2 regions of the Acetobacterium sp. MES1 genome follow, and region 1 is predicted to be linked to the other one. Evidence: riboswitches for the same ligand, from Rfam matches in the RefSeq annotation. Region 1 holds a riboswitch; the other holds the start of a gene.
What was found. Region 1 has a riboswitch for glycine ahead of gcvH (glycine cleavage system protein GcvH). Riboswitches for the same ligand answer to the same signal wherever they lie in the genome.
Positions count from the first base shown of each region.

Region 2: another riboswitch for glycine. It lies ahead of BI182_RS16625 (alanine/glycine:cation symporter family protein); the one in region 1 lies ahead of gcvH (glycine cleavage system protein GcvH).

Region 1 is NZ_MJUY01000010.1:36,391-52,202, reverse strand. Features, by position in the region: gene gcvPA (aminomethyl-transferring glycine dehydrogenase subunit GcvPA) at 1-114, opposite strand, end outside; gene gcvT (glycine cleavage system aminomethyltransferase GcvT) at 128-2,770, opposite strand; gene gcvH (glycine cleavage system protein GcvH) at 2,791-3,168, opposite strand; glycine riboswitch at 3,236-3,302, opposite strand; glycine riboswitch at 3,306-3,411, opposite strand; gene BI182_RS03155 (YDG domain-containing protein) at 3,716-8,056, shown strand; partial or broken gene BI182_RS17310 (hypothetical protein) at 8,244-8,333, shown strand; gene BI182_RS03150 (sensor histidine kinase) at 8,372-9,739, opposite strand; gene BI182_RS03145 (response regulator transcription factor) at 9,712-10,389, opposite strand; gene BI182_RS03140 (lantibiotic immunity ABC transporter MutG family permease subunit) at 10,449-11,201, opposite strand; gene BI182_RS03135 (lantibiotic immunity ABC transporter MutE/EpiE family permease subunit) at 11,203-11,928, opposite strand; gene BI182_RS03130 (lantibiotic protection ABC transporter ATP-binding protein) at 11,930-12,643, opposite strand; gene BI182_RS03125 (GyrI-like domain-containing protein) at 12,779-13,405, opposite strand; gene BI182_RS03120 (GyrI-like domain-containing protein) at 13,420-13,878, opposite strand; gene BI182_RS03115 (helix-turn-helix transcriptional regulator) at 13,947-14,849, opposite strand; gene BI182_RS03110 (cobaltochelatase CobT-related protein) at 15,273-15,812, opposite strand, start outside.
Region 2 is NZ_MJUY01000060.1:96,748-112,559, forward strand. Features, by position in the region: gene gatA (Asp-tRNA(Asn)/Glu-tRNA(Gln) amidotransferase subunit GatA) at 1-1,215, shown strand, start outside; gene gatB (Asp-tRNA(Asn)/Glu-tRNA(Gln) amidotransferase subunit GatB) at 1,219-2,655, shown strand; gene rph (ribonuclease PH) at 2,783-3,508, shown strand; gene rdgB (RdgB/HAM1 family non-canonical purine NTP pyrophosphatase) at 3,522-4,121, shown strand; gene BI182_RS16555 (metallophosphoesterase family protein) at 4,178-4,663, shown strand; gene BI182_RS16560 (ABC transporter ATP-binding protein) at 4,690-5,595, shown strand; gene BI182_RS16565 (ABC transporter permease) at 5,604-6,386, shown strand; tRNA gene BI182_RS16570 (tRNA-Gly) at 6,508-6,581, shown strand; tRNA gene BI182_RS16575 (tRNA-Arg) at 6,601-6,677, shown strand; tRNA gene BI182_RS16580 (tRNA-His) at 6,703-6,779, shown strand; tRNA gene BI182_RS16585 (tRNA-Gln) at 6,806-6,882, shown strand; tRNA gene BI182_RS16590 (tRNA-Lys) at 6,968-7,043, shown strand; gene BI182_RS16595 (alpha/beta fold hydrolase) at 7,179-7,919, shown strand; gene msrA (peptide-methionine (S)-S-oxide reductase MsrA) at 7,921-8,463, shown strand; gene BI182_RS16605 (YccF domain-containing protein) at 8,483-8,851, shown strand; gene BI182_RS16610 (methionine ABC transporter ATP-binding protein) at 9,214-10,155, shown strand; gene BI182_RS16615 (methionine ABC transporter permease) at 10,145-10,804, shown strand; gene BI182_RS16620 (MetQ/NlpA family ABC transporter substrate-binding protein) at 10,914-11,726, shown strand; glycine riboswitch at 12,042-12,159, shown strand; gene BI182_RS16625 (alanine/glycine:cation symporter family protein) at 12,204-13,619, shown strand; gene BI182_RS16630 (hypothetical protein) at 13,680-13,970, opposite strand; gene BI182_RS16635 (response regulator transcription factor) at 14,159-14,830, shown strand; gene BI182_RS16640 (sensor histidine kinase) at 14,827-15,812, shown strand, end outside.

The DNA.
Region 1 (15,812 bases):
GTCCAGCCGGACTGCCACGGGGATGTCCGCAAAAAGTGCATCCCGGGATGTCAGACCCAGTTTTTCAAGCATCGCCTGTTGTTCTTCCCCGGTTGTTGATAAATAAGATGCCATCGATGTTCCTCCTTTATAGTGTGGCTTTCAGTTTTTCAAGTTGTTCTGCTATCGCTTCATCGTCAAAGCAGTATTTCATTGTAGTAAACTGGCTGCGGAGCTTTTTAACGTCTTCCGCCACCGCTTTTTTACGCAGAATCACATCGGCCATCAATTCAGCCGTCTCTTTAAAGGCTTCCCTGGTAAAGCCAAAGCGGGTCATCTCGGCAACACCAATGCGGATTGCCCCGGAAGCGGTAAAGCCCTCTTCCTCCGGTGTTGCCTGATAATTAATGATGATATTGCTTTCTTCGAGACGTCTGGCCACTTCTGGACCAATGCCATAGCCAACCTTCACCACCACCTGGTGGGTCTCGGTATAGGAAATCTGTGGATCGCCGGCCACATCAAGTCCAGCTTCGGCCAGCGCTTTGGCAAAATATTTGGCATTCTCAATGACAGTGCGCTGATAATCATCTTTGAAATAATTCATTTCGTAGGCCGCCATTAACAGACCCAACATTGTGCCGAGATGGTGGTTGCTGACACTGCCCGGAAACGCCCGGGTCTCGATGGTTTCCCAAAGGCCATACTTATAATCATCCTTGTCATAATTTCCGGCGATGACCCCACGCTGGGTACCAAAAAATGTTTTATGGGTGGAACCAGTTACCAGCTCAGCCCCTTCTTTAAAGGGATCCTGGAAATAATCACCGACCAGTCCCAGGACATGGGCCATGTCATACATAATCACCGCATTGAGTTGCTGATCATCGATAAATTGGCGTATTTCCTGTACCGGTTCCTTGTGCAGAACCATACTCTTGCCAAAGATAATTAATTCCGGTCGATACGTCGCAATGACTTTTTTTGTTTCTTCGACATCGATCTTAAAGAGATTATCCGGCTCCACCGGGAAATTGACAACTGCCGTTTTTTCCGTCCGGGGATCGACAGCGATATAATCATGCAGGGCGCCCATTGGCTGGGCACTTAAATGACCACCACGGATGATATGATTGTTCAGGATATAGCCCAACCGCTTGGCCTCAACCTTGCGGTTGACCCGATTCTTGTAATCCATCAAAGCACTAAAGACTGCCATATTGGCCATTTGCCCGCTGATTACCCGGGTTTCAACCTCGGCACAGTTAAAGTACTGCTTGAATTCCTCCATCAGCAGGTATTCAATCTCGTCGATAAAAGCCGTTCCCTGATAATAAAAAACGTCATAATCATAAAAAGATTTGGTTTTTTTGTGCTCCGCATAACGAAACGACGGATCCATCACTGATAACAACCGTACTGCCGATGAATGGGCTTGTTCCGATGGGATCAGGTTAATGGTTTCATACTGCCGGTGATGGCTGTTGTCAAAGCTCTTCTTCAGCAGATTGAGGGCTTTACCGGGATAATCGGCGGCACTTTCAAACTGTCTTGTCACCTCCACACCATAAAGAATCGGGCGGGCATACGGGGGCGCATCACTTTTTAAATGGTAGGGCACAATCACTGCCGCCACCCGTTTATTGCGGATTTCAACCTCCACCAGGTCATTGATTTCGACATCACCATCAAGGAGCGCCAGGCCAATCCCACGCATCGCTTTTTCATCGGTTATCTGACTATCCAGTCCATAGCCTTCGGCTTTTAAATAGGGTACCATGGTGGCACTGGTAATCACGCCGACTTCCCTGCCATCTTTAAAAACCTTGCATCCGGCCCGGGCCACACCCTTACCGGTAATGGCCAAGGGTCTGACAATTTTGGGCAGTTTGGATAAATCGCTAAAATCCCGTTCCATGATGGCCTTAAAGCCGCAATACTGTTCCCGAAGTGGTTCCCGCCCCAGATAATTGCCCTTATCCGCGGCAAAGCTGACAGCAAATTTAGCCAGTGGACAGGAAAAAATCGGAATCTCCTGACCCTCGTTATCCAGTCCCAGTTCGTGTCCATATAGCGGCAGACCGGCTTCCAGTCTTAATGTATCCCGGGCCCCCAGACCGACGGCCATGGCACCCAATCCCAGCAGCTCTTCCCAGATTTCCGGGCCCTGCCCGGCTTTGGCAAACAGTTCAAACCCCAGGGGTTCCCCGGTGTAGCCGGTTCGGGCCACCAGGAGGGGAGCCCCGTGATAATTAAGAATTCCCAACGCATTCTTAAGGGGTTCGGTCAAAAATTCGCTCCCGGTTAATTTTTTCAAAATATTCTTGGCTTCCGGGCCCTGCAGTGAAATCATCGCCAGCTCAGCGGATTGATCGGTTATTTGGGCATCAAAGGCTTTGATTTCGTTATTCAGGTGCTGCCAATCTTTGTCGGCGTTGGCCGCATTCACTACCAGCAGGTAGCGATCTTCATAAAAGCGGTAAAGGTAGGCATCATCAATGGCACCGCCGTTTTTATTGGGAATCATCGTATACTGGGCCTGAAGCAGATCCAGCGCAAAAACATTGTTGGTCAGGACATACTGTAAAAAAGCGGTGGCCTCTTTTCCGGTGATGATGAAGCGGGCCATATGTGAAACATCAAAGATGCCCGCTTTAATCCGGGTATGGAGATGCTCATCAACAATGCCATGGGGATACTGAATTGGCATCTCCCAGCCCCCAAAATCTACCAAGGTGGCTCCGGCTTTGACATGATTGTCATATAATACAGTGCGTTTTAAATCTCCCATTTGCTGATCTCGCACGCTTTCTATTCCTGACAAAACGCTTCGTACTCGGTTGCGTCCATCAAGTCATCAACTTCTGTGGGATCATCCATTTCAACACAAATCAACCAGTTTTCAAAGGCATCGGTATTAATCAGCTCTGGCTCATCATTCAGCGCTTCGTTAATTTTCTCGACCGTTCCGGCCACCGGCAAATAAATATCGGAAGCCGCCTTAACCGATTCGACCACCCCAAAGGTTTGATCCTTATCAATATGATCACCCACTTCCGGCAATTCAACAAAAACAATATCTCCCAGGGAATGTTGGGCGTAATCGGTAATCCCGATAGTGGCCCGATTGCCTTCTACCTTAACCCACTCATGATCCTTTGAATACTTCAACCCTTCAACAATTCTCATTTTTCAATCCTCCATTTTTTTCTAATTTTACCAAAAAACAAAAAAAGCAGAAAGCTAATGCCTTCTGCTCTGTTATTGACCTGAGAGATTTCTGTTTTAAAGTTGCCCCTTCGGTGCGTTTTCGCTTTCCAGAGAGATGTCCGGATGCGGTCCTCTTTACCTGAGATCATCACTGATATTATGGCTAATACCAGCTTATTCCTTCGGTGCTGCACACTCTGCAGTCTCTCCCGTATCCATCATTCATCATACCATCGTTTAATTGTATTCTTCAGCCTGATCTATTTATCAAGTTGTTGTGAGTATACACTGCTGCCCCGGTAATTGTCAACCACTGAAACCATATTATTTCAAACGGTGTCTATTTTTATTGTGCCTATCCTTTACCCGAATAGCTGCCCACTTTTGCGAAACGGCTATTTTCTTCGTGAATCGTTGTTAGCTTGGGCTTTAATTTCTGGTAGAATAAACTGGTTTAATGAAGCTAAATTGATTATGCGATATGAAAATTATTACATTTAACGCTATACTAAAAAGGAGAAAAATTATGAAAAAAACACTATTTGCCCTACTCTTATTTGCCCTCTTCATCCCAATTCAAACAGTCTTTGCCGAGACTGATATCATCCCGGTCTTATCCCGTGGCCATATCGAAAATTTGGGTGACTATCCAGCCGATCACACCTGGGTCGAAAGCCCTGAAATGATCGGCACCGTTGGTCAGAGTAAACGAATTGAAGGCTTCGAATTAAAACCTGATGCGGATGTGTCCTCGGAGATTGAACTGTGTTACAACGTCCATGTCCAGAATATCGGCTGGCACTATGATGAAAATGATCCCAGCACTTGGGCTAAAAACGGCGACTATGCCGGCACCCGTGGCAAGGGACTGCGCATTGAAGCGATCAAAATTGTTCTGCTTGACACCACCGGCAAACAGGTATCCGGTTATCATGTCCGTTACTGCGGTCATGTCCAGAATATTGGCGACTTGCCATCCGTTTCGGAAGAATGGTTCCTCGATGGTGAACAGCTTGGTACCGTTGGCAGCTCGCTTCGCCTTGAAGCATTAAAACTGGAAATTTTCAAGGATGCCACGACTGGCACCGATTTAAGTGCCTACACTGCCCTGATAAAACAAATTGAAAGTTTAAACGAATCCGACTTTAGCAAAACTTCCTGGAATAATCTGCAATCTGTTGTTTCTCAAAACAAGATTGATGAGCAAAGCAGTTCCGCTGAAATCGCCACCGCCATTGCAACTATCCAAAAGGCGATGAACCAGCTTGAAGATCTGACCCAATCAACCATTTACAGTAAAGCCGGTAGCTATGGACCAAGTAGCGGAAGCGAATCGATCAATCAGGATGTAATTATCACTACCGGTGATGTGACGCTTCAGAACTTGACAATTGATGGTAATCTGATCATTGATGAAGCCGTTGGCGACGGAAACGTGACCTTGAACAATGTCACAGTTTCCGGTGAGTTACGGGTTTGCGGCGGTGGCAAAAATAGTATTCACATTAACGGTGGCAATTATTCGAAAATCCTGGTTGAGCAGGCTCCGGATGGCGGCGTCCGGATTGTTACCACCGGCCTTGACGGAGTGCCAGTTATCCTAAGCGAAAACGCTGCTGGCGAAACCCTGATTCTTGAAGGCGAGTTCGATTCAGTCACAGTCAATGCTCCCAATGCGGTGATTAAAACCCAGGGGCAGACCAGCATTAAAACCCTGGATGTCGGCGAAGACGGTCAAAATACCGCCATTGAACTTGGTAGTACCACCGCCGTAACAAACCTGGCCTTGTCAGCACCTACTAATATCACTGGTAGCGGTAGGATCAGCAAAGCCGAGATTTCCTCAGACAATGTCAGCTTTGAAAAGGCTCCCGATAATTATACGGTTGACCCCGAGGTGGTGGTGCCACCTGTAATCCCCACCCCAGAACCGACACCTCAGCCACAACCCGGGGGCAGCGGTGGTGATAACGGCGGTGGCGGTTATACCCCACCGAGCAAAATCAGTCTGAGTGTGACCACTGTCCCAACTGTCAGCCCATCTAAAACCTACGATGGTACTACCGCCACCGATGTAACCAATCAGCTACTCGACACTGCAGCCATCACTGGAATTTCGATCGGTGATACCGTAACCGTTACCGCCACGGCTACCTATGACAATAAAAACGTCGGCAGCAATAAGGATATCACCATCACCTACAATCTATCCGGAGCTGCTGCCAGCAAGTACAATCCCCCGGCGACCACGACAATCAAGGGCGAGATTCTGACAAAACCCCTGAGCCTCCCGACAACACCGATCTCAAAAGAGTATGACGGAACAACGATGCTTGACACCGTGATTACCGAAGACATAGGCCAGCTGACCGCCGATAATTTCACGATCACCCGAACAGCCACCTATTTAGACAACAACGTAGGAGCCAATAAACCGGTAACCTGTTTCTACACCCTGTCGGGAAACGATGCCGGCAATTACAGCGCCCCGGCCGACCACTCGGGTACCGGAACCATTACCAAAAGAACCCTGACGGTCTCTTGCACCAGCCTGAATATCAATAAAACCAAAACCTATGATGGCAGCACTGACGTGTTTAATGGCAAGGGCAAAATTCAAGCTGGCAATAACGTGATCAGCGTGGCAACCGGTGTGGCAGCCGACCCCACTATTATCGTCACGGCCACCGCTGCTTATGATAATCAAAACGCCAGCGACAACCGAACTATTACGATTAGCTATTCAATTGACAGCACCTCTGCCAACAATCGCTATCAGGTCCCAGCGACAGAAACCATCAGTGGGGCTAATATTACCGCACGGTCATTGACAATAGCAGCTCCCACTCCGGTGGCCAAAGCCTACGACGGCACCGCCAATGTCTTTACAGAGGTCAATAATACGGGTATTATTTATAATACGTCCGTCCCAGCCGGCAATATTGCCGACACGGATTCTGGCAAGGTGACAGTCACCGCAACCGCCACCTATGATACCGGCAAGGATGTTGGCCCCGCTAAGCCAATAACCATCCGCTACACCCTTTCTGGGGATGCTGCCGGGAATTATCAGCCACTGCCCGATGATCACAGCAAAACCGCTGCCATTACCCCACTGACGCTAAATACCGGAACCGTGTCAGAAAAAACAAAAGAATATGACGGTACCAGCACCGCTAAACTGAATGTAAATGTCAGCTGCAGCGATAACAACGGTCTATTTGCCTCTGAAGCAGGCAAAACACTTTTATCCAAAGTAGACTCAAAATACTATACCGACAGCGCTTGTCAAACTGAAACCAGTAAGCCCTCAGATGCAGCTAATCTTTACATCAAGTACACCATTACTCTGGAAGGCACTTCAGCCAGCAATTATGTTTTTGCTGATAACCAATCCAGCTTAACCGGCACGACAAATGGCGGCAGCATTACCAAGAAGAAACTATCGGTTACCGCTGAAGCGATGGGGCTGCAAACCGAGAAAGACTATGATGGTAACATCAGTGCCAGCTCTACTCTCACTGCCATCACGGGCGGCACTGGCCTGACGGGGATCGTCGGCACCGAGCAGGTCACCGCGACAGCTTCAAGCCAGTATGATAGCGCCGATGCCGGTGACCGTACTATCACTACCAGCTTTTCGCTTTCCGGCCCTGATGCCAGCAATTACCTGATCGATCCCCTGATCAGTAGCGGCAAGATCAATCCGATTCAGCTAAATTATACCGGGGCCTTGCCTGATAATATTTCGAGTTACGCATCTAAAACTTACGACAGCACTCAAACAGTAAAACTCAATGGCGTTTATATTCAAGATCAGGATGTCACATCTGACGTTAACGGCATCCTTTCAGGTGAAACAGCCAAAGTCACCGCGACTGCCACCTTTAATGATAAAAATGCCGGCACCGATAAACCGGTCACGATAACCTATACGGTTAATTCCACCAATTATCTGGCCCCGCCCCCGAATACTGGAACAATCACGGCCAGTATCGACAAAAGGATGTTATCTTACGACGATAGCCTCCAGCTGGAAACCCTTAAAAAATGGGATGGCAAGACTTCAGCCATAGTCATCGATGCGAAAATCAGCCCCGCCACCGACTCATATTCCGGGATTGTTGCAGGTGATACCGTGTCGCTAGCTGCCTGTAGCGGGGAATACTATTCTGGAAATGCACCAACTTCAGCCGTCACACCGGATGATAGTTGGTACGAGATCCGCTTAACCCCCACCCTGAACGATGCAGCTACAAAAAATTATGTTATGGAATCGAAAAACGTTTCTGGCAGAATTCTACCGACGAATGCCGTCATCGGCGCTTCCTACAGTGGCAGCACTTGGAGTAATTGGAATTACGGCAATTTTGGTAGTATTAAAACTATAAGTCCGCCTGACGGGATGAAGCTTTTTATGTATGAAGCCAACACCTTCTACGGCCTTGGCTCCGATGGGAAAATTTATACTGCAACTGATGCTGCGAACATCACCAACTGGACACCCATTAATAATATCCAAGTCACATCTTCAGGTGCTTATCAGGTCTTTGGCCTTGATGCAGATGGCACGCCATTGGCGGTCGGTTCTGATGGAATGATTTATTTTTGGGCTGATCCGCAATGGTCAATTGATAGCTCCTCAATGGTAACTCTTCAAGGCAGTGGGTCACCGATCAACCCCACCTATTATAAAGAAGGTGCTTCGGAATACCTGATCTATCAGGACATTGCCGGTAACCTTTACAAAAGTGGTTTTGACAACTCGGGAGCTACTAGTATTTGTACCGCTCCGAAGCCGCCATCGACTTTTTCCCGTGAGCTAATCTATTACGACGGCTCTACAGTCGTCCTGTTCGCCTACTAAATCCAGCAATCGGATTCAAGAGATTCAATTGTAAGCGAAAATTGTATCCCACATACCCAAACAGAATAAAATCTGATAAAATCACCTCAGTATAACGCTGAAGGTGATTTTTATGTTAAACAGTGAAAAAGAGATAAATCATAAAAAATGGGTTGGGAGTATAGAAGCCTAGGAGCGCAGCGGATTAGAGCAGAAAAAATTGTGTGAAGTAAATCAGGTTAATTATCATAACTTCCAGTACTGGAGACAGCGTCCGAAAAAGAAAAGCGCCCTTTAGGAAGGTGTCTTGCCATCTGGGCCAATGTTTTGGATTAACTATTGCCGACACTGTTTAGAAGAGACAACAATTTTTACACAGGCACCTTGTGGGGTGTTTTCTAAGAACAACTGTCCTGAATGTTTTTGTGCCACTTTTTCGGCAATAGAAAGACCAATTCCATAATTTCGACTCCCTGTCCGGCTTGTATCCTGTTGCCAGAACATTTCCTTTGCATGGTGTATCGCTGTTTTTGAAAAGCCAGGCCCTTGATCCTGAACGCTAAATAATGTTTCCTGTTCATTTTGGCATGCAGAAATAGTAATATATCCTCCGGTTTTAGTAAAGCGTATCGCATTTTCGACAATGTTGATCAGCGCGCGGGCCAGCATGGAAGGGTAAACCATTATTGGGCGTAAATTCTCGCTATACACATACTCTAGCGAAATTGACTTATCTTTAGCCAGTGGAGAAAGAATCGTGTTAAGTTCGCCCAACATTGGGACAATATCAATCGTCTCCATTACTTCATTATCCATATCAATAATGGATACCTGCTGCAAAGCACCCACATACTGCTGTACCCGCATTCCTGCGCTAAATATAGAATTAACCAGCGCTGCCTGTTTCTCTTCCAAAGTATCTTCCAAAAGTAATTCGGCGTTACCATTGATTACTGTCAACGGTGTCTTTATGTCATGGGCAAGGGCGGCAATTTCTTGTTTGCGTTGCTGTTCAGATTCCCATTGTCTGATAAGCGTATCTTTCAGAATGCTCCGCATGTCGTCCATTGATTGCAGCGCGTGGTTAAATTCATTTATGCCCACAGATGTGGTGATTGGTGTATCCAGGTCTTGCTGTGCGATTTGTTTGCTGGCATTTTCTACCAAGGCCAACTTATTACCCAGCTTTCGACCCATGCTACGAACAAAAAGCAGGAAAAATAAAACCGATGCCATAACTGCCAAAAACAACATGATCAGTTCCGCATTGGGCAAAACGTTTTGCAATGTTGGATTGGTAAAGCTAGCCACATAGCGCCAAGTGAAAAGGCAACGGCTTCCATCCTCATAGAATACATACACACCTGTGCCATAGGTTACGTTTTCAGCTGTATATCTTGAAACCTCCTGTGAAAGGGTACTTCCCTCCAGGGAAGATGCCCTTACATTTCCCTCTTTGTCAAAATAGATATAATCGTACAGAGTGGGTTCTAAATCATTTGTGAACATCCCACTCTCGCTTTGCCGGTCTATTTCCACCCTGGCTTCCCTCTCTCCTGCATTGGCTGGCGCAATAACGCCAGCTTCCATGCAAAGAAAAAGGATGATGAATGCCAATGCAAAGATAACAACTATTCCGACAAAAAACAGCAGTAGCGTGCGAGTGAAATAGCCTTTTAAACCGATTGCTTTTCTCTTTTCCAACGGTATCCAATCCCCCATACGGTTTCTATCGGCTCAGCTCCATAGGGTTTTAGCTTTGCACGGATATTTTTAATATGCTCCACAATGACACTTTCGTCTGATTCTCCATCATATCCAAAAACCACTTCATATATTTGGCCTTTGGAAAACACCTGTCCAGCATGTTCCATTAAGGTGGCGCAGATGGCATACTCACTTTTGGTAAACGCAATGGCGATATTTTTATATAACACCCGCTTTCCGGACACATCCAATACCAAATCCCCCAGGCGCAACGTGTGTAGATGACTGCGGGATTCCCTGCGTAAATGTGCGGCCACCCGTGCCCGTAGCTCCGCAGCCGAAAACGGCTTTTGAATATAGTCATCAGCGCCAAGCCCAAGACCGTGCACCAAATCATCTTCAGCCGTTCGCGCTGTAACAAAAAGAATCGGTATATCGATTGTGTCTCGGATACGCTTACAATAGGAAAATCCATCTTCACCAGGCATCATGACATCCAGTAAAATCAAGTCGGCAAGACGAGCCATTTCCGGCGATACTTTACAGGTTGCCGTCACTGTTTGCACCAAATGGCCTTCCCGCTCCAGTGCCGTTTTTATAAAAGCCAGAATTTCTGGTTCATCATCAACAGCTAAAATATGTGCCATCGTATCCCCCCTGTATTCTTAATTATACAATGATCCGGGATAAGAAGACAACCGACCATTTATTCATCGTTTTTTCTCCCTTCCCAACGGTGAAACCATACAAACAGAACTGCCAGCATCAGCAAAGTCACTATTGCAGCTACGACTATGCCTAACTGCATAGCGGGTACTGTGCGCATATCGCCCTGCGTCCAATACCTGGACAACAGACTGACAAGCCGGACGCCCCAGGCACTGGGAACATAAAACCAAATGGTTTCACCAAGCCCTGTAAGCATAAGCGCAGAAAAAAGAATTTCCGCAGCAGCCACTGCAAAGCTCACATTCCGACCAAACTGAAAGCCCAGCCAGGTGTGAAACAGATATTCAAAAACAGCACAGCCCCAAATAAGCAAAGCCATGCAAAGCGTGAGAGAAAGAGGAACTGAAAAACCCGGTATCCTGATTACCGCCACAACACTGTAGCCCAGGGTAACTATCAGACATGCTACAAGACCGCCAAGAATCAAAAAGATCAGTTCAGACAGCAGGTTCTTCATCCGTGATGGGGCGCTCAAAAGGAGGAACCCTCCTCCGGCTTCCACATCTTGTTCGGTGAGGATTGAGCAAATCCATGCCGCTAAGAGCGGATAGATGAGTGTTAACACCTGATAATAGTTTACTGTAAATTTTTCCGGAGGATAAATGGTCATGCTTTGGTATACCGTAAAGACTAGAATTCCCAATACAGGAATAGCAAGGTGAACGATAAAAAAAGGGGTTTTGGATAGCCTGATGGCATCAGAAGATAGTTGCATGCTAAACTTTTTCATTCTATTCACTCCTTCCATTAAACCAGATCTTTGTTAACAGAAGTGATACTGCAAGCAGAACGGAAGTAATGAGTATGCCGGGGAACACCACACTGCTATCATGGAGCGGGCTGTCAGGAGCCATCAACACACCATTGGGATTAATCCCCAGTATGGGTGCCATTAAGCGGGCAGGTATTGCAAATGGAATAAACCAAAAACGGCCGCCAGCAATATCTTGAATCGAACAAATTATATTTACGCCAAGAATCCCCAAAAAAGTCACCACCGAATTTAGCTTGGCGGATAAGAACATTCCCAAAGGTATTTGCCATACCCATGCAATTGTTAAGACAACTGCGGCAGCCAGTCCCCGCCAAATAGGATACTGAGAACCAAAGAAAAGACCGGAAATGGTGGTCAGACCAAAAACGATGAGATTACCAATGAAAATATAAAAACAACCCGTCCAAACCTTTGCAAGCCACACACGGCCCTTCGGTGCAGGCAAGGTAGCCACATTGAAAAACTGCATTCTTTTGTCTGGCTCGATCAGATTAATGCAAATCAATGCCACCGTGACCGGAAGGAACATCATATACCACCAGTTATACGCACCTATCTGAGTCAATGCCCCGCCCATCAATACAATAGCCATGAGCGCAACTAGCGATGGGAAAAGCACTAAGCTTTTTCTGCCAAAACTGCGGCGTCCCTTTATAAGCTCGGATTTTATAATATTTACCATTCTAGTAAGCCTCCCTGTTACTGCTCATGCGAACAACATCCATAAACAGGGCTTCTAGTGAAGCGGTATCATTGGGAAGTTCTCCCTGATAGCCTAACCGCCCATTGGCAATGATGCCGATTTTATCCACTGTGTTCTCAACCTCAGAGAGAATATGACTTGACAGAATAACGGTGATTCCTTGTGCAGGGAATGAGCGTATCAATTCACGTAGTGATTGAATACCCATCGGGTCAAGTCCATTGGTTGGTTCGTCCAAAATAAGCAGCTTGGGGTGGTTCAGCAAAGCTCCGGCAATACCCAAGCGCTGTTTCATACCCATCGAAAATTGCCGAGCTTTCTTTTTTCCTGTGCCTGTTAAATCTACGATATGTAGCACCTCGTCAATTCGGGTTTTCGGTAAGCCTAACGCTGTGGTTCTCACCAGCAGATTTTCGTAGGCTGTGAGGTTTCCATACAGCGGGGCACTTTCTATCAATGCGCCGATTTCAGACAAATTTTTTCGTTGCCACGGCCTCCCTTTGTATCGTATTTCTCCTTTTGACGGCTTTGCAATACCGGTTATCATTTTCAAGGCAGTGGATTTTCCCGCCCCGTTAGGCCCCAGCAATCCGTATACAGTATTTTCCGGGATAGAAAGCGAAAGTCTATCCACAGCGTTTTGTCCCTGATATGTTTTTGTGAGCGCTTCAGTTGTTAGAATCATATTTGACATAGTTGTATCTCCTTTCGATAAAGCAACTATATCAGGAGACTATAAGGAATTTATAAGGATTAGAAACTCACTCAAAAATAATCACTACCTGAATGTAGAGGGCGCAGAAAGAAGAAGCATGTCAAAACTGCTCAGTCATTCCCCGTTCCTTTTAACCTTAAACCGCAGTACGGTCTTACGTTTATCCACGCTTGTCCGGCGGGGATCTGACAAATAGATTTCCCGATGGGTTTTATCAATCCGCAAATAGCCATGGTCTTTGCAAAAAGTTTCCATCCGTTCAAAGCTGGCCGGCTCATCATCATAGCTGCCCAGATGCAGCATCTGACAACAAAGTCCTTCATTTAGCGCTTCAACCTGAAGACCCTCAAGCCAGGGATTGGGCTTTTTCTTTTTCACCTCATCAAGAAAGCGCTTGGCCAAATCAGCCGTTAAGAAATCTGGCTGGCGAATCATAATGGTATAAGCATAATTGCTCTTGTCGGTGCTGTCTTTGGTCTTATCCACCAGATCCCAGACTCCTTCAAGGGGGAAAACCGCATAATCATAATACCCTTCGGGAACCGCCTTGCCCTTATGTGACATTTTAACGGCATAACTAAAACTGTAAAGTGCGGCCACCGCCTCGGTAAATTCGTCTCCGTTGGGATCCCCCTCGCCCTTAATTAGGGCAAAGGGAATTGCTGGCACGTCAATGATTGACGGCTGCCTCTTGGGAAGGTACAAGTCCTTAAACTGCTTTTTATATTCCACCTTTTCCACGAATAAACCTCCTCTTAATTAAGCGAGATATAGATGTGTATCTCGGCGTTTTCCATGTCTTCACCTGGCTGATATTCCTCAAAATCACAGCCAAATTTCCGGTCAAGGGACATCTCCCAGAGCTTCATCCAAAACTCTCCCACTGCCTTTTGAACATCCCCATGGACAATGAATTTTGCATAGTTTCCAGGCATAATGGTTTCAATCGTAACCTGTTCGGGCTGCAAAACCCCGCTTTCTACCTCGCAGCCGACCATAACATCGTAAGCGCCCAACTCAGCCTTTTCGTAATTGGTGTAAAGCCCGATACACTTTTCATTCGTTTTACCTTTTAACAATGCATCAATTCCACCACCATAAAACTGTTGCCAGGTTGTGCCAATCTTTTCACCCATCTGGGGATCGGTATTACTGGTTCTAATTCTTAGTCCCGCCACTTTTTTTTCGTCCAATTGCACTAATTCATATTCCATAATGTATACCTCTTTCCTTCATAAGATAGCTTCAGTATACACCCTTTAATATGACATCTTATGTCATATTAAACATATTTTTTTAAACTATTGACCAGTTTTTTTCTGATCTGCTCCCGCAACCACAAGGGCTCCATCACCTCAACCGCATCCCCATAGGACAATAAATACCCTTCAATCCAGCCATCCTCCGGCAGTCTGACTGAAACGATGAAGCTATCATCTGCCTGCTTTTTTATGGCCTGCTGATCAAATTCATCGTAGACCCGAAAAGCCATCGATGCCTCAATTTTAAGAACCAGTAAAAACTCCTGGGGTTTTCTCTTAAACAGTTCAAAGTCCACCTGGGGAGGAGTCTCCCGAATAAAGTATTCTGCCAGAACTTCCAGATTTCTGATACGGCTGACCTTAAAAAAACGATTTTCTGCTTTGCTCAGACAAAATCCGTACAGGTACCAAGCCTGTCCTTTAAAGAGCAGCTTGAGGGGCTCAATCGTCCGTGTGGTTGCTTCGCCATAGGAACTGTAATAGTCAAACCGAATACGCTGATGTTTTAATATAGCGTTTTTCAGGTGATTAAACTTCTCCTGCTCTTCCAAACCGCTGCCCCAATTCGAAAAATCCACATCAATCCAGTCAGCATTGTTTTTTTCAAACAAGACTGCCAGTTTTCTGAGTACCGGCTCCACCTCCGGCACATTGAGCGCCTTCATACCCTGAAGCGATGAAAGCACATTGATTTGATCGTTTTCCGATAATACGGATTTTTGTATGACATAATTACTTAACAGGCAAATTCCTCCGCTTTTGCCTTTTTCAGTATAAATGGGAATCCCGGCCGCACTCAGAACCTCCACGTCCCGATAAATAGTGCGCATGGATACTTCAAAGTAATCGGCGAATTCCCGGGCTGTGACCTTTTTCTTTTCGATGAGCATATAGACCATTTCAAACAAGCGATTGACCTGCACGAGCACTTCCTCCAAATTGACTGTTAATATTTTTGTTCGGCGTTTTTCTTTCAATTTTATCTTATTATATTGGTTCCGATTCTCTTCGGGTTAGTTTATCCATTCATTGAACCCTCTATTTCGCATATTAAAACACCATCAATACTTCAATTATACTTATAGTATACTAAAAATACTGATGTTGTCATTTTTTTTACCCTACAAAAAAAACGCTACCCACACGGGACAGCGTTTAAGCTATATCCAAAGTCGAAATGAAGTGCTGAAAATTAGCACTTCTGATTGTGTGGCCATGAGCGGACTGGCTTGCCTGTCGGATTCATTCGCACAAAGGATCAGACCCCTGGGTCACAATAGAAATTCAATTGGCCGGTACTGAGCTTGTCTTCCAACTCAACGCTGTCACAAGAACTGCGTTACGTTTTAATTCACAATAATCTGTTTTAAATATTTTATAACCAGATCGGCAAAACGATTGATGTCCTTGATGTAGGCAAAGTCCTTGCCATAGATCAGCTTTTCGGCCATCAGATCCTGCTCCTTGCCGGTGAAAACGCCCAGCACCATAATCCCCTGCTGCCGGGCAAAACGAACTTCCCGGGCGGTGTCGGCAATGGCCACCCGGCCCCGGTAGGCCTCGGCTAAATCATTGACCTGGCCCTTACCAACCTTGATATCGTTGGGCCGTCCATCACTGAGCACAATCAGGATCTTGTTATCCTCCCGGCGTTTAATCAAATCTTCACAGGTCGCCTTAATGGCCAAACCATCGCGATTGTTTCCGGAGCAATAATATTCAAAAATATTATCATTGGCTGAAAGCGGTGATTCGTAATCCCGGAAGCGTTTGATCACCGTATAATCCAAGAAACTTGAAAAACCCAGCACCCGGTTGGGTAGCCCCAACTGGGTTAAGGCCATCGCCAAAATATAGGCCTGAATGGCTACCTTGGACTGATTACG
Region 2 (15,812 bases), on a different contig from region 1:
ATCTTAACCACCTGTGCGTCAAAAATGCTGTATAACTTCAATCCGCCTTATAATGCCGAGGTTTACGACCGTCTTAGCGAAGCGGGGGGGATTTTGCTTGGAAAAACCAATATGGATGAGTTTGCCATGGGTTCTTCCACCGAAAACTCAGCTTACAAAAAGACCCGTAATCCCTGGGATTTAAACAAGGTGCCCGGCGGTTCCAGCGGCGGATCAGCCGTTGCCGTGGCAGCCGACACAGCCTTTTACACATTGGGATCAGACACCGGTGGATCGATCCGTCAGCCAGCAGCTTTTTGCGGAGTAGTGGGGATGAAACCAACCTATGGTCTGGTCTCCCGTTATGGTCTGGTAGCCTTTGCCTCATCACTGGATCAAATTGGACCGTTCACCAAGGATGTCGAAGACTGCGCCCTGGTGCTGAACGCCATTGTTGGTCATGATGCCAAGGATTCCACCTCTCTCAATCTGGGAAAAATCGATTATACCCAAAACCTCAAACAAGGGGTTAAGGGGTTAAAAATTGGCGTGGCCAAAGAATTTTTCGGCGAAGGTCTGCAACCGGAAGTCCGCAAAAGTCTGGAAGAGGCCATTGCCATCTATAAAACCCTGGGGGCCGAAATTGTCGATGTGTCTTTTCAGCATCTGGACTATGCCTTGTCCGCCTACTATATGATTTCCTCGGCTGAAGCCAGCTCCAACCTGGCTCGTTATGACGGTATTCGTTATGGTTTCCGGGCCGAAGAATACAGCGATCTGGTTGATCTTTACAAAAAAACCCGAAGCCAGGGTTTTGGCGACGAGGTAAAACGACGGATCATGCTGGGGACCTATGCCCTCAGTTCTGGTTATTATGACGCCTATTATAAAAAAGCCATGCAGGTGCGAACCATCATCAAAGCTGACTTTGATCAGGTCTTTGGTGGTTGCGATGTGCTGCTGACCCCAACTGCTCCGACCACTGCTTTTGGTATTGGCGAAAAAACCAGCAATCCGCTGGAGATGTATCTGACCGATATTTATACCGTACCGGTTAATATTGCCGGGATTCCCGGGGTTTCAATTCCCTGTGGCCTGGACAATAACGGGATGCCGATTGGGATGCAGCTGTTGGGGCCGATTTTAAGCGAAGAGACGCTGTTAAAAGCCGCATGGGCCTTTGAGCAGGAATCCGGTCTGACGAATTTAAAAGCACCATTGGGAACGGAGGTCTAAATCATGGAATATGAAATTGTCATTGGAATGGAAATCCATGTGGAGTTGGGCACAAAAACAAAGATATTCTGTTCGTGTCCAACCGAGTTTGGCCAGGATGAAAATACCCATACCTGTCCGGTGTGTTTGGGGATGCCGGGAGTCTTGCCGGTACTCAATGAAAAAGTGGTCGAATATGCGACCCGGGCCGGTCTGGCGCTTAATTGCGAAATTGCTCATTTTAGCAAGATGGACCGAAAAAACTATTTCTATCCGGATTTGCCCAAAGCCTATCAAACCTCGCAATTTGATTTACCGATCTGTACTGGTGGTGCAGTCGGCATTGAGGTAGACGGGGTTAAAAAAGATATCGGCATTACCCGCATCCATATCGAAGAAGATGCCGGTAAGCTGCTGCACGAATCGGCCGATGGAACCCTGTTGGATGTCAACCGTTGTGGCGTCCCACTGATTGAGATCGTCACCGAGCCGGATTTGCGCAGTGCCGAGGAAGCCCGGGCCTTTGCCGAAAAGGTTCGGAATATTCTGGAATATACCGGCGTTTCTGACTGTAAGATGGAACAGGGCTCGATGCGTTTTGACGTGAATTTGTCAATTCGGGAAAAAGGCTCCGAAGTGTTGGGAACCCGAACCGAAATGAAAAACCTCAACTCCTTCCGGGCACTGATTCGAGCGGTTCAATATGAAAGCAAACGCCAGATCATCGAGCTCAAAAAAGGTCGGGAAATCATCCAGGAAACCCGTAAATGGGATGATGCCAAAGGGGTTTCCTCATCGCTTCGAAGCAAGGAAGAAGCGCACGATTATCGCTATTTTCCGGAACCGGATCTGGTCCCGATTGTGCTGGAACCGTCATATATCGAAAAAATTAAAAGTGAACTGCCGGAATTGCCGGAAGCTAAAAAACAGCGTTATGTAGAAGAATATAAACTGCCGGAATACGATGCCGGGGTATTGACAACCACTGGTGTTACCGCCCGCTTCTTTGAAGAAGCGGTGGCGCTATATAACGAACCCAAACAGATTTCCAACTGGATGATGGTGGAAATTCCGCCGCTTTTAAAAGAAAATGAACAAAGCATGGAAACTATCACCATTACCCCGGCGCAACTGGTGGAACTTTTGAAACTGGTTAAGGATAAGGTCATCAGCGGAACCAGCGGCAAGGAAGTTTTAAAAGAAATGTTTGTTTCCGGTAAAAACGCCGGAGATATCGTCAAAGAACAGGGTTTGGCGCAGATGAGTGATACCGGCGAACTGGAAGCCATCATCGAAAAAATTGTTGCGGATAACCCCAAATCGGTTGAAGATATCGGGGCTGGTAATGAAAAAGCGTATGGTTTCTTAACCGGACAGGTGATGAAGGCCACTAAGGGAAAAGCCAATGCCCAGGTTGCCAACGAAATTATTCGGGCGGTCGTGGCCAGACATCTGGCTTAAGATGCGATAACGGGAAGCGTATAAAAAACAGAAATTTTGACTAAGGGATTATTGCATCGTTGCAGTAATCCCTTAAAAAATAATTAACGAAAAAAGGAATAATATGGACAATAGTGAGATAATAAAAGTGGAACAACAACGAATCGACGGTCGGGCGGCCCATCAATTACGACCGATGCGGGTGACCCGCAACTTTATTAAACATGCCCAGGGATCAGTGCTGATTGAAGTCGGCGATACCAAGGTCATATGCACTGCGATGGTTGAAGACAAGGTGCCGCCGTTTTTAAAAGGCCAGAAGAAAGGCTGGGTCACCGCCGAGTATGAAATGATTCCGGCATCAACCAACAATCGAAAAAGCCGGGATCGGAATCGCGGTAAAATCGATGGCCGAACCATGGAAATTCAGCGCTTAATCGGGCGGAGTCTGCGATCCGTCATCGATCAGACGATGCTCGGGGAACGAACCATCTGGATCGACTGTGATGTGATCCAGGCCGACGGCGGAACTCGAACGGCAGCAATTACCGGCTCATTTCTGGCTCTTCATGATGCCTTGTCAGGGTTGATCGAAGCCGGAAAAATTGCCGAAATGCCGATTACCAATTATGTCGCGGCCACCAGTGTCGGAATTTATCAGGGCGAAGCCATTGTTGATCTGTGTTATGAAGAAGATTCACATGCCGAGGTGGATATGAATATGGTGATGACCGAAGCGGGTGAAATCATCGAAATACAGGGCACCGGTGAAGAACGGCCCTTTAAAAAGGAAGAACTGCAAAAACTATTGGAACTGGGCGAAGCGAGTATCAAAGAAATTATCGCTTTCCAGAAAGATACATTACAGGATTAACGGGTAAATAATCATGAGAACGATACTGTTAGCGACTGGAAATCAGGATAAGGCCAATGAGTTGAAAGCAATGCTGGGCGATGATTTTGAAGTCATGACGATGAAGGATTTAGATATTGATCTGGATATTATTGAAGATGGCCGGACCTTTGAAGCGAATGCGCTGATCAAGGTACGGGCCTTGCAGCCCTATGTCCAGGGCAAAGATCTGATCATTATGGGAGACGACTCCGGTTTGTCAGTCGATTGCCTTGGTGGGGCTCCGGGAATCTATTCGGCCCGTTATGCTGGCGACAATGTCAGTTATGGCGACAATAATAAGAAGCTTTTAAAAGAAATGGCCAATGTTCCGGAAGGGCAGCGGGGCGCTGCCTTTATTACGGCCATTGCGATGATTTTGCCGGATGGTCGGGAGTTGACCTGTGAAGGACTGGTTCGGGGAAAAATTGCCAGTGACTATTGCGGCAGCGGGGGATTTGGCTATGATCCGCTGTTCATTCATGAAGCATCCGGACGTTGCTACGGTGACATGAGCAAGGAAGAAAAAAACCGCCTCAGTCATCGTGCCCTTGCCATTCAAAAGGCCCGGGAACTGCTGAATCAGGCACGATAAAAAACGGGCAATGGGGATTTTTATTTGTACGAAAAGACTAAGGGATGGGGGATAAAATGAAAATTGGCGTAATGAGCGATAGCCACGGCAATCTGAAAGCTGTAAAACAGGCTGTTGAGGAAATGGGTCCGGTGGATGTGATTATCCATTTGGGGGATTATGTGGAAGATGCGCTGTATCTGCGAACGATCACGAACGCCCCCGTTCACATCTTAAAGGGCAACTTGGACTCGTTTGCTGATCAGGGTAGTATGTCACTGGAAACCACATTAGGTGGGTTTAGAGTGTTTGCCTGTCATGGTCATAAACACGGGGTCAAGAATGATCTGCATCATCTTTACTATGCCGGGTTGGAAAAGAGTGCGCAAGTGATTCTCTATGGACATACCCACCACGCTTACATTGAAGATGATGGCCAGGTGTTGCTGATGAACCCCGGTTCGGTAGGGGCACCCCGCTTGGATGATCCCGCAAGCTATGGGCTGATTACCATAGAAAAAGGGGAAATCGAGGCAAAAATCATCCCGCTTTGGAATGATTGATTGTAGCAGGGAAAAGGAGGCAAGCGATGCTCAGTGTAAGAGATGTATCAATGATCTATCAAAAGGGAAAAAAAGAGGCTTTAAAAAACATCAATTTAGAAATTGCTGAAGGGGAATTCACCGCCCTGCTGGGACAAAATGGGGCGGGTAAAAGCACCTTGATCAATATCCTGGCCGGTAATGTGAAAAAGACCCAGGGGAGTGTCAGCATCGGTGGTTACGATCTTGATAAGAAGGAACTGGAAACAAAAAAAATTATCGGCATCGTCCCCCAGGATACGGGCTATGATTTTGTATTTACTGTTGATGAAGCCTTAAAAAAACAATCCGGTTACTTTGGGATCAAAAACAACAAGGCCTATATTGATGAAGTTCTGGAGGCCTTGTACTTAACCGAAAAACGTAGTGCCCGCATTCGGGATCTGTCCGGGGGAATGCGCAGACGGTTTCTGATTGCCAAGGCGCTGGTTCATAAGCCCAAAATCCTGATTCTCGATGAGCCAACAGCGGGTGTTGATATTGAAATGCGCCATACCTTATATGATTTTCTGGTTAAGCTGCATCAGTCCGGAACCACGATCATCCTGACCACCCACTATATTGAAGAAGCTGAAAAGCTGTGCAAGCGGATTGTGATTATTGATGGCGGGAAAATTATTGCTGATGAACCCAAAGAAGAACTGATGGATGCCTTTTCCCGGGAGTCAATCATCGAGGTTCACTTTGATCAGGCGCTTAATCTGGCTGACTTTGATTTTTTAAGTGACTATCATCCGCGTATTGAAGATAAAACCAGGCTGCAGCTGAAAGCCTCAAAAAAAGACTTGTCCAAAGTCTTTAGGCAACTATCGGAGAAAAACTTAGAATTCACCAATCTGGTGGTCGAAAGACCAAAACTGGAAGATATTTATTTAAATATCATTAAACATTAGGAGGGCAAATGAAAAGTAGAGTTTTTTATAACAGAGTTGGATTTGCAACCCTCTTAAATAAAGAAATCCATCGGTTTATGAAGGTTCCGGTACAGACAGTACTGGCGCCACTGATTTCGAATATATTATATATGCTGATCTTCGGGGGAATGCTGCAAACCAGAGAAGTCGGGATTGATGGAATTAGCTATCTCAATTTTCTGGTTCCCGGTTTAGCGACGATGGGAGCAATTTTTGCGGCCTTTCAAAATCCCGCTTTTTCAATGATCTCACAGAAATTTCAAAACACCATTCAGGATCTAAACAGCTATCCCATCTCACTGGCAGAAAAAATTCTGGCTTTTGTCTTTGGTGGAATGTTTCGCGGGGTGCTGGTTGGCATTTTGACTTATGTGGCGACGATATTTTTCGTGGGCTATGAAGTTGCATATCCAATCTTTTTTGTCCTCTCACTGACGGCAACGTCCTTTGTTTTTGCCTCCGTGGGTTTAATTGCCGGTCTGGTACTGGACAATTTTGAAAAGATGAATTTTGCTCTGGCAATTATTATCACGCCACTTACCTATTTAGGAGGGGTCTTTTTTGAGGTTTCCAAACTACCGGGATTTCTGGCCAATCTAATCTATCTCAACCCGATCTTTCCGCTGGTTAATGTTTCCCGATACGCCTATATCGGCGTCTGCGAGGGCAATATTGTGATACACGTTCTTTTGACAATGGGATTGCTGATCAGTTCATTTTTGATTGCGGCCTATATCTTCAAAAAAGGTGTTGGAATTAAAATAGTCTAAGCCTTGTTTCGGTTCAGACTGACCGAGTTTTGAGCGCCCATAAAAAGAAAAAATAATTAAAAAAGAGTTGACAACACTGCCTATTTCAAGTATACTAACACTTGTCTCTAAGAGAGGCAATGCGGGTGTAGCTCAGTGGTAGAGCCCTGGCCTTCCAAGCCAGTCGCGAGGGTTCGATTCCCTTCACCCGCTCCATTTTTGCGAAAAGGATTGAGCGCCTGTAGCTCAGTAGGATAGAGCAACGGCCTTCTAAGCCGTGTGCCAGGGGTTCGAATCCCTTCAGGCGCACCATTTTTTAGTTTGTTTTTATATCGTGGTGGGTATAGTTCAATCGGTTAGAGCGCCAGATTGTGGTTCTGGATGTTGTGGGTTCGAGTCCCATTATCCACCCCATTTTTTTATATCGTTATTATTTTTATAGGGGTATAGCCAAGTTGGTAAGGCACCAGATTTTGATTCTGGCATTTCGTAGGTTCGAGTCCTGCTACCCCTGCCATTTTTATTAAGCAGAGAAAAGAAAAACAGCATCTGACCCATTAACTCAGTCGTTTTAAGACAAATAAATATTAATTAATCTATCTGACCCATTAGCTCAGTTGGTAGAGCATCTGACTTTTAATCAGGGTGTCGGGCGTTCAAGTCGCCCATGGGTCACCATTTAAAAAACAGAACCGCAGCGATTGCGGTTTTTTTATTTTTTGAAAAATTAAAATGACGAAATGGTTGTTTTATAATGGGTTGGGGTATAAAAGTGAGATCAGAAGCAACCGCCCACATCACTAAGGAGCAGCGATGAAAGAAGGAAAAACCGCTAAAAAAATTGTAAAAATAATTGGAATTGTATTGGTAGTTTTGGTTATTGGGATATTGACGTATTTGGGGGACTACTATCATGCCGATCAAACGGCTCATGATGCCCTGATTTCAAGTGATCAGGTGAATGTTCGAGAAGAAGGTAATCTGACGATATTTATGCCAACAGCAGGTCAAAATGAAACAGGTTTTATTTTTTATCCCGGCGGGAAGGTGGAAGACATCGCCTATGCTCCGTTAGTACGGGCACTAGCAGAACAAGGCTATCCGGCAGTGATTGTCGGCATGCCCTTTAATCTGGCGGTGTTTAATATAAATGGAGCTGATGCGGTAATCGAAACCATACCGGAGATTGAGAATTGGGTGATGGTTGGGCACTCCCTGGGTGGGGCGATGGCCTCGGACTATCTGGCTGGACATGAAGATCAGGTATCCGGGTTGGTGCTCTTAGGTGCATATCCCAATGAATCGCTGACTCAAAGCAGTCATCCGGTACTAAGTCTCTATGGCAGTGCCGATCAGATTATTGATCAGCAGGGTCTGGCTAAAGGCCGGGATAAGATGCCGCGGGAAGCCAGCTATTATGAAATTGCTGGGGGCAATCACAGTGGCTTTGGCAATTATGGATTGCAGGCTGGCGATGGTACAGCATCGATCACCCAGGCTGAACAGCAAGTGATCACGGTCGAAAAAATTATGGAAATCTGGAAAGGAAACTGATATGATAAGAGAAAATTTGAATAATAATGTCAGAGAAATCACCTTGGCTGGCGGCTGTTTCTGGGGAACGGAAATGTATTTTAAAGCCATTAGGGGAGTCATCAAAACCGAGGTCGGTTATGCCAATGGCAAAACCCAAAATCCCACCTACGAGGATGTCTGTCATCACAACACCGGGCATGCTGAGGTAGTTAAGGTCACCTATGACAATCAGGTGATCAGCCTACCATTTTTGTTGAGTATGTATTTTGAAGTCATCGATCCGGTTGCCGTGAATCGTCAGGGGAACGATGTGGGAATTCAGTATCGTACGGGTATTTATTATTCGGATCCTGCCGATGAAGCGGTGATCTTAGCGTCGGTTCAGGCATTAAGGATGGAATATGGGGTGCCGCTGGCCATCGAAGTGCTGCCGCTGGAGAACTATAGCGCAGCAGAAGGCTATCACCAGGAGTATCTAATAAAGAATCCCGGCGGGTATTGTCATATTGGCAATCGTGAGTTTAAAAAGGCTGCAGTCGCTCGGGATCCATCCATAAAATAAAAAATGAAAAGAGACTAGTATGAGTATTATTGGGAATATTATCTGGATTATTTTTGGGGGCCTGATTATGGCAATTGGTTGGTTTTTAGCCGGAATTCTTTGCTGCATCACGATTATTGGGATTCCTCTGGGGTTGCAAGCCTTTAAAATGGCGCAGTTGGTATTCTGGCCATTTGGAAAAACGGTCGATTATTCACAGATGGGAACGGGTTCGGTGATCCTGAATATTTTATGGATATTGATTTTTGGTTGGGGGCTGGCAGCGGCATCGGCGATTCTGGGGATTATCTATTGCATTACCCTGATTGGGATCCCGTTTGGACTACAGTGGTTTAAGTTTGCCAAACTGGCATTGTTTCCCTTTGGCGCACAAATTACCGATATTTAAGGTAGGGATTGCGCTATTTGGCTTGACAAGAAAATCAAATCGAGACTATAATAAACGGTGGGTGTGTTTTAACCCACTGTTTTTAATAGGACTTATGTCATTGTGAAGATCGGCAACGACAATGTGTATTAGACAAAATGATTGATGGGATTACTGTCAGATAGTGGCGGACAGTTTGAAACGTTGTCAAATAGCTAAACAAAGCGGGAATGCCTGATTGGTGTTAAGTTCATTAAAACAATAAATTTATTGAGTGTAGGAGGGTAAGGAACATCGAAACAGAAAAGACGTCTCTGAAACCCATCATTGAAATAAAGGATCTGGGGAAAACCTTTCGTCCCAAAAGTGGCGAAGTAAAGGCTTTGGATGGTATCAATCTAAGCATTAACCAGGGCGATATTTATGGGATTATTGGTATGAGTGGGGCTGGCAAAAGCACCCTGGTTCGTTGTATCAATCTTCTTGAAAAGCCCACCAGTGGTAGCGTTTTCATTGATGGACAGGATATTTCGAAAATAACTGAAAAAGAACTAAGAACGGTGCGTTATTCAGTGGGCATGATTTTTCAGCAATTTAATTTGCTGATGCAACGCACTGCCGAGAAAAACATTCTTTTTCCCCTGGAAATTGCCGGAGTGGATAAAGAAACGGCAAAAAAAAGAGCGGCTGAATTGTTAGAACTGGTGGGCCTGCCCGATAAAGCCAAGGCCTATCCGGCGCAGTTGTCCGGAGGTCAAAAGCAACGGATTGCCATCGCCCGGGCGTTGGCCAATAATCCCAAAATTTTGCTGTGTGATGAGGCCACCTCGGCTCTGGATCCCTCGACCACCAATTCAATTCTTAAGCTGTTAAAAGAAATTAATCATAAATTGGGGATCACGATTGTGATCATCACCCATGAAATGAGTGTGGTGGAGCAGATCTGCAGCCATGTGGCGATCATCGATAAAAGTCAGATTGCCGAAGATGGCGAAGTTGAAGACATTTTCCGGAATCCGAAAACCGATATTGCAAAAAAAATGATTTTTTCCGAGGGCGATCAGGGTTCGGTAGTAATGGGTAAGAACACCTATCGGGTCGTATTTGACGAAAAATCATCCAGTGACTCGGTGATGGCAAAAATGGTTCTGGAAACAAAATGCCTGGTGAATATTCTCCATGCTGATATGAAAAATATCGATGGCTTCGCTTTTGGACAAATGGTTATTCAATTGCCTGAGGATGAGCTGAGTGCGGCCCGGGCCATTAATTATCTGCGTTCACATCAAATTACTGTTGAGGAGGTGAGCGCTCATGTGGGATAATTCAATGACTGGCCTCATTGCTCAGGGAACGTTGGAAACCCTCTATATGACCTTGGCCTCAACACTCTTGGCCTATCTAATCGGATTACCCATGGGTGTTTTGCTGGTCACCAGCGATTCCGAGGGGATTGTGCCGATGAAGGTAGTCAACCAGGTGCTTAATATTGTTGTTAATATTACTCGATCGATTCCGTTTTTGATTTTACTGATAGCGGTGATTCCCCTGACTCGGATGATCACCGGAACCACTATCGGATCTACGGCTACGATTGTCCCGCTGGTGATTGCCGCAGCTCCGTTTATTGCCCGGCTAGTGGAGTCGTCCATTAAAGAGGTGGATTATGGCATTATTGAGGCCTCTTTGTCAATGGGGGCCAGCCCGATACAAGTGGTGACCAAGGTGATGATCCCCGAAGCAAAACCTTCCTTGATTATTGGGGCGGCGATTGCTACGACCACTATTTTAGGCTATTCAGCCATGGCTGGGATTGTTGGTGGCGGCGGTCTGGGGGACATCGCCATTCGTTTTGGTTACTATCGCTATGAAACCGGGATGATGGTGATTACCGTGGTGCTGCTGGTTTTAATTGTTCAGCTGTTCCAGGAAGTGGGGATGAAAATTGCCCAGAAACAGGATCGCCGAAAATAACGCGTTTGATGATCAGCAGCTGATTATGGTTGACAGCGGAGGAACTTCGTGTTATATTACATATTAATCAACTAGGGATTATATGAAAAGAAATGAAAAGGAGAAGATCATGAAGAAATTAGGTTCAGTATTATTAATTAGTGTTCTTGGTTTAGCCCTATTTACCGGCTGTTCAGCAAAGGGAACAGATGAAAAAACCATCGTTGTTGGGGCCAGTCCAGCACCCCATGCAGAAATTCTGGCGATTGCCAGCGACGTGTTAAAAGAAGATGGGTATACTCTTGAAATCAAAGAATTTACCGATTATGTCCAACCCAATTTAACACTACAGAATAAAGAGTTGGATGCCAACTTTTTCCAACACCTCCCCTACCTGGAAGACTTTAATGTAAAAAACAACACCAAACTGGTGAGTGCAGGCGTGGTTCACTATGAGCCATTGGGTTTATACCCGGGTAAAATTAAGACTCTGGATGCAATTGCCAGCGGTGCGACCATTGCCATTCCCAATGATACCACTAACGAAGCCCGGGCGCTGCTGTTGCTGGAAACCATTGGTTTGATCAAGGTTGATCCCAATGCTGGCCTGGAAGCAACACCAAAAGATGTTATCGAAAACCCGAAAAACATTGTCTTTAAAGAACTGGAAGCAGCACAGCTGGCCCGATCACTGCCAGATGTTGATTTAGCCGTCATTAATGGCAATTACGCCATTGAAGCTGGATTAAACGCCGGTACCGATGCCATTGCCAAAGAAGAAAAAGATTCCCTGGCAGCTCAGACCTATGCAAATATTGTTGCCGTTCGAGCCGGCGATGAAAAAAGTGAAAAAACGTTGGCACTGATGAAAGCACTGCAAAGCGAAAAAGTCATCAGCTTTATCGAAAGCAATTATCAGGGTGCCGTGGTACCAATGTCTTAAGTCAAAATATCCGGGAAGCGTCTCAAATAGAGATGTTACCGACTGTACAAAAGCTAACCCAGTACCGACAATTGTTAGATCATGTTGTGACCTAGGGGTCAGACCCTACGCATCGGAGCGGACACGGCAAAGCCTGTCCGATTCCGCGGCGAACAACAGATTAACAATTGGTCGGTACGGTAGTTTATCGATAACCTGAAACGTCACAAATCGAGGCGTTTCTTTTTTTGTTTAAAAACCAGGATGGGATTGATTTTTAAAATAATCTTGCACTCGTTAAATGAATTGTGATATTATTTTAACGCTGTTGTAAAATCGCAGCACTCTGGAGAGTCTCAAAGATGAGCGCCGAAGGTGTACCCCTGGAAAGATCAGTCTGGCAACGACTGAACATTTCAGGCTATCTCTCAGGCAAAAGGACAGAGCAACCCATTGGTGTTGTTCTCCCTCTTCACAATTAAGAGAAGGAGGAACAAAATGTTTCAACAATTTAATGAATTTTTAGTATGGTTTGACGACCTCGTATGGGGTGTGCCATTGATTGTGCTGATTCTGGCGGTGGGGATTTTTTTGACCATCCGCTTGCACGGACTTCAGATCCGCTATTTACCCAAAGCGCTGAAGTACATGGTGAAGAATGAAGAAGGGGGCGAAGGCGAGGTAACCAGTTTTGGAGCCCTGTGTACAGCCCTCTCAGCAACCGTTGGAACCGGAAATATTGTAGGTGTTGCCACTGCGATTGTCGCCGGAGGACCGGGAGCCTTGTTTTGGATGTGGATTGCCGCCTTGTTTGGGATGGCGACCAAATTCGCCGAAGGAGTTCTGGCCATTAAATATCGGGTTATTGAACCGGATGGACATGTCCTGGGCGGACCTTTTTATTATATCGAAAATGGGATGGGCATAAAATGGCGCTGGTTGGCAAAAGTCTTTGCCTTTTTTGGTGCCGGGGTTGGTCTTTTGGGAATTGGAACCTTCACTCAGGTGAATGGGATTGCCAGTGCGGCCAATAATTTTTTTGATCCCAATAATCAATGGACAGTCAACCTTCTAGGCATGGAATATTCCTGGAGTGTGGTGATTACCGGAACCATTGTTACGATTTTTGTGGGACTGGTGGTAATTGGGGGGCTTAAGCGGATTGCCAATGTTTCTCAGATTATTGTCCCCTTTATGATTGTTATTTATGTATTGTGTTGTGCGATTATTTTAATTACTAATGCCGGATTGATACCGGCGGCCATTACTGAAATTGTCGCCAGTGCCTTTGGTTTCCGGGCAGTGGCCGGTGGGGCCTTAGGCGCCGTGCTGGTTGCTATGCAAAAAGGGATTGCTCGGGGGATCTTCTCGAATGAGGCGGGTCTTGGTAGCGCTCCGATTGCCGCTGCTGCAGCAAAAACCAATGAACCGGTGCGGCAGGGGCTGGTTTCGATGACCGGAACCTTTTTAGATACCATCGTGGTTTGTACCATGACGGGATTGGCGATTGTCTTAACTGGATCATGGAACATCGGGCTGGAAGGGGTGGCGGTGACAACCAATGCGTTTCAGGTAGGATTGCCTTTTGCTCCGGAAGTTAGCTCGTTTTTGCTGATGATCTGTCTGGTATTCTTTGCTTTTACCACCATTTTGGGCTGGAATTATTACGGCGAACGTTGTCTGGAATATCTGTCAAATGGAAAAATGAAGGCTGTGTTAACCTATCGCTATTTGTATATTCTGGCGGTCTTTATCGGACCGTTTATGACCGTTTCAGCGGTTTGGACGATTGCAGACATTTTTAATGGGTTGATGGCATTGCCCAATCTGATTGCCTTGATGGCATTAAGTGGGGTGGTTGTTGCCGAAACCCGGGTCTATGTTAAAAAGCTTAAGAACAAAGAAGTGGAATAGTATAACCTAAAAAATGCCCAATGAAAGCGCGCTTTCATTGGGCATTTTAAAATGGGCTTATTAGCGGGTTCTGCCGCCATGATGCATGCCAGTGCCGTCTTGAGGTTGGGTGCCGTCACAGGTGCCATCACCATTGCCGTATTGGTGGGCCGTGCCGTCCTGGGTGCAATTTTCGTTGTCGCAGATGCCGTCGCCATTGGTATCATGGCTGGCTTGACGTTCAATCCGTTGCTGTTCGGTCAAACCATTGCAGGCACCAGTACCAGCGCCGTGGTTTGGAGCTGCCAGAGCGCTACCAGCGGTAGCCAGCATTAAGGCCAGGGATCCGACTAAAATAAGTTTTGTTTTCATTGAAATTCCTCCGTTTTTTTAGTGTGTTCTGTTGTTGTTTGTATTATATGACGGTTATATGTCAATACTGTGTCAAAAATAAAATTCATGTGATAAAATAAAAATAATTAAATGGTTCATACTGACACAGTATTGTCATAGTAATTGGGTAAACTTTTATAAATAAATAGAAAAGGGAGGGCATGTGAATGAAGGGGATTCGCATTCTGGTGGCAGAAGATGAAGATAAGCTACGGGAAATCGTTTTGAAATATTTAAATAAAGAAGGCTATCAAGGCTTCGGTGCAGCCGATGGAGAAGAAGCTCTGGATTTATGGGCTGAAAAAAAACCGGATTGCATCATTCTGGATGTGACCATGCCCAAGCTTGACGGTTTTGAGGTGCTGGCAGAAATCAGAGAAACCGATAATGTCCCGGTAATCATGCTGACGGCCCGTAGAGAAGAGGATGATAAAATCCAGGGCTTTGAAGTCGGTGCCGATGACTATGTGACGAAACCGTTTAGTCCCCGGGAGTTGATGGTGCGCATCAAAGCCTTATTAAAACGCAGTGGAGTCGTCACTACCGACAACCAGCTCGATGTCTGCGGAGTGCATTTAAATGCAGAAGAACGGCAACTGATCATTGATGATGAAATCATTAACCTGACTCAGAAAGAATTTGAGGTGCTGACCTTTTTTATCAATCATCATCAGCTGGTCTTATCCCGGGAACAGATTCTGGATCGGGTTTGGGGCTATGATTACGAAGGTGATATCCGGGTAGTTGATACCACCATTAAGCGGTTGCGTAAAAAAATGAATAAAAAAGGAGAATGTATTCAAACCGTCAGAGGGTTGGGATACAAGTTTAAGGAATGAGATCTTCGATATTTTTACGATTGATGCTCTATCTGGGGGCTTTTTTTCTGGTCTTGTGTTTGCTGACCTATTATGTGCTTGGTTCCTATTTTGAAGTCTATTATACCGAGAAAAGAACGGCGGTTTTAATTGACAAAACGAGTCAGGCTGCTGCAATGTACAACCAAGGGGGGTTAACCCCGGAACTGCAAGCGTATATTGATGTCGCCGAAGAAGAAGGAATTGTCATTCAGATTATTAAACAACAAACCGTGACAGAAGAAACGTCTTTGGGAAATGTTTCGCCGGAAAATGGGAGCATCGAAATAGTGGCGATACGTCAAGCATTGGATGGCATGGATCAAAGCGAAGGCTCAGGGCTGACTGTTGTTGAAACGAAACGTCTGGCCGCTGGTGGCGAACACAAGGGTGAGGGCAATGAAGCAGGCGAAGGTGCTGGTGGCGGATCCGGGAATGGCTCAGGATCTGGGAGTGGTGCTGGCAGCGGTGCAGAACATGGGGCCGGAGCTGGGCAACAGAACAGTGTCGAAAACCAGGTCAACGCACATCAGCATGAGGAAAGCTTTGTCATCGTGTTGGGAAGTGATGAGCATCAGGTGGAGTGGCTGACTCATAAGATTGTCGCCAATGACGGTGCCCAGATCATTGGCCGAATTCCCCTTTATTCGGTTCATGAGGTCATTGAGATTGTGGAAAATTTTCTGCTGGTATTTTTAATGATTATTTTCGGCTGTTCGTTGCTTTTCGCCTACTTTTTCTCTCGGGGTATTTCCCGCCCGATTATTTCATTAAATCAGCTTTCCCGGGAAATGGGTAATCTTAATTTTACAAAAAAATATCAGGGTACCAGGAAGGATGAGATTGGCCAGTTGGGTAAAACCTTGAATCATATCTCGGATGAACTGGAAGAGGCAATTCTAAAGCTCCAGGAAGAACTCAATAAGGAGCGAACCTTTGAAAAAATGCGACAGCGTTTTACTGC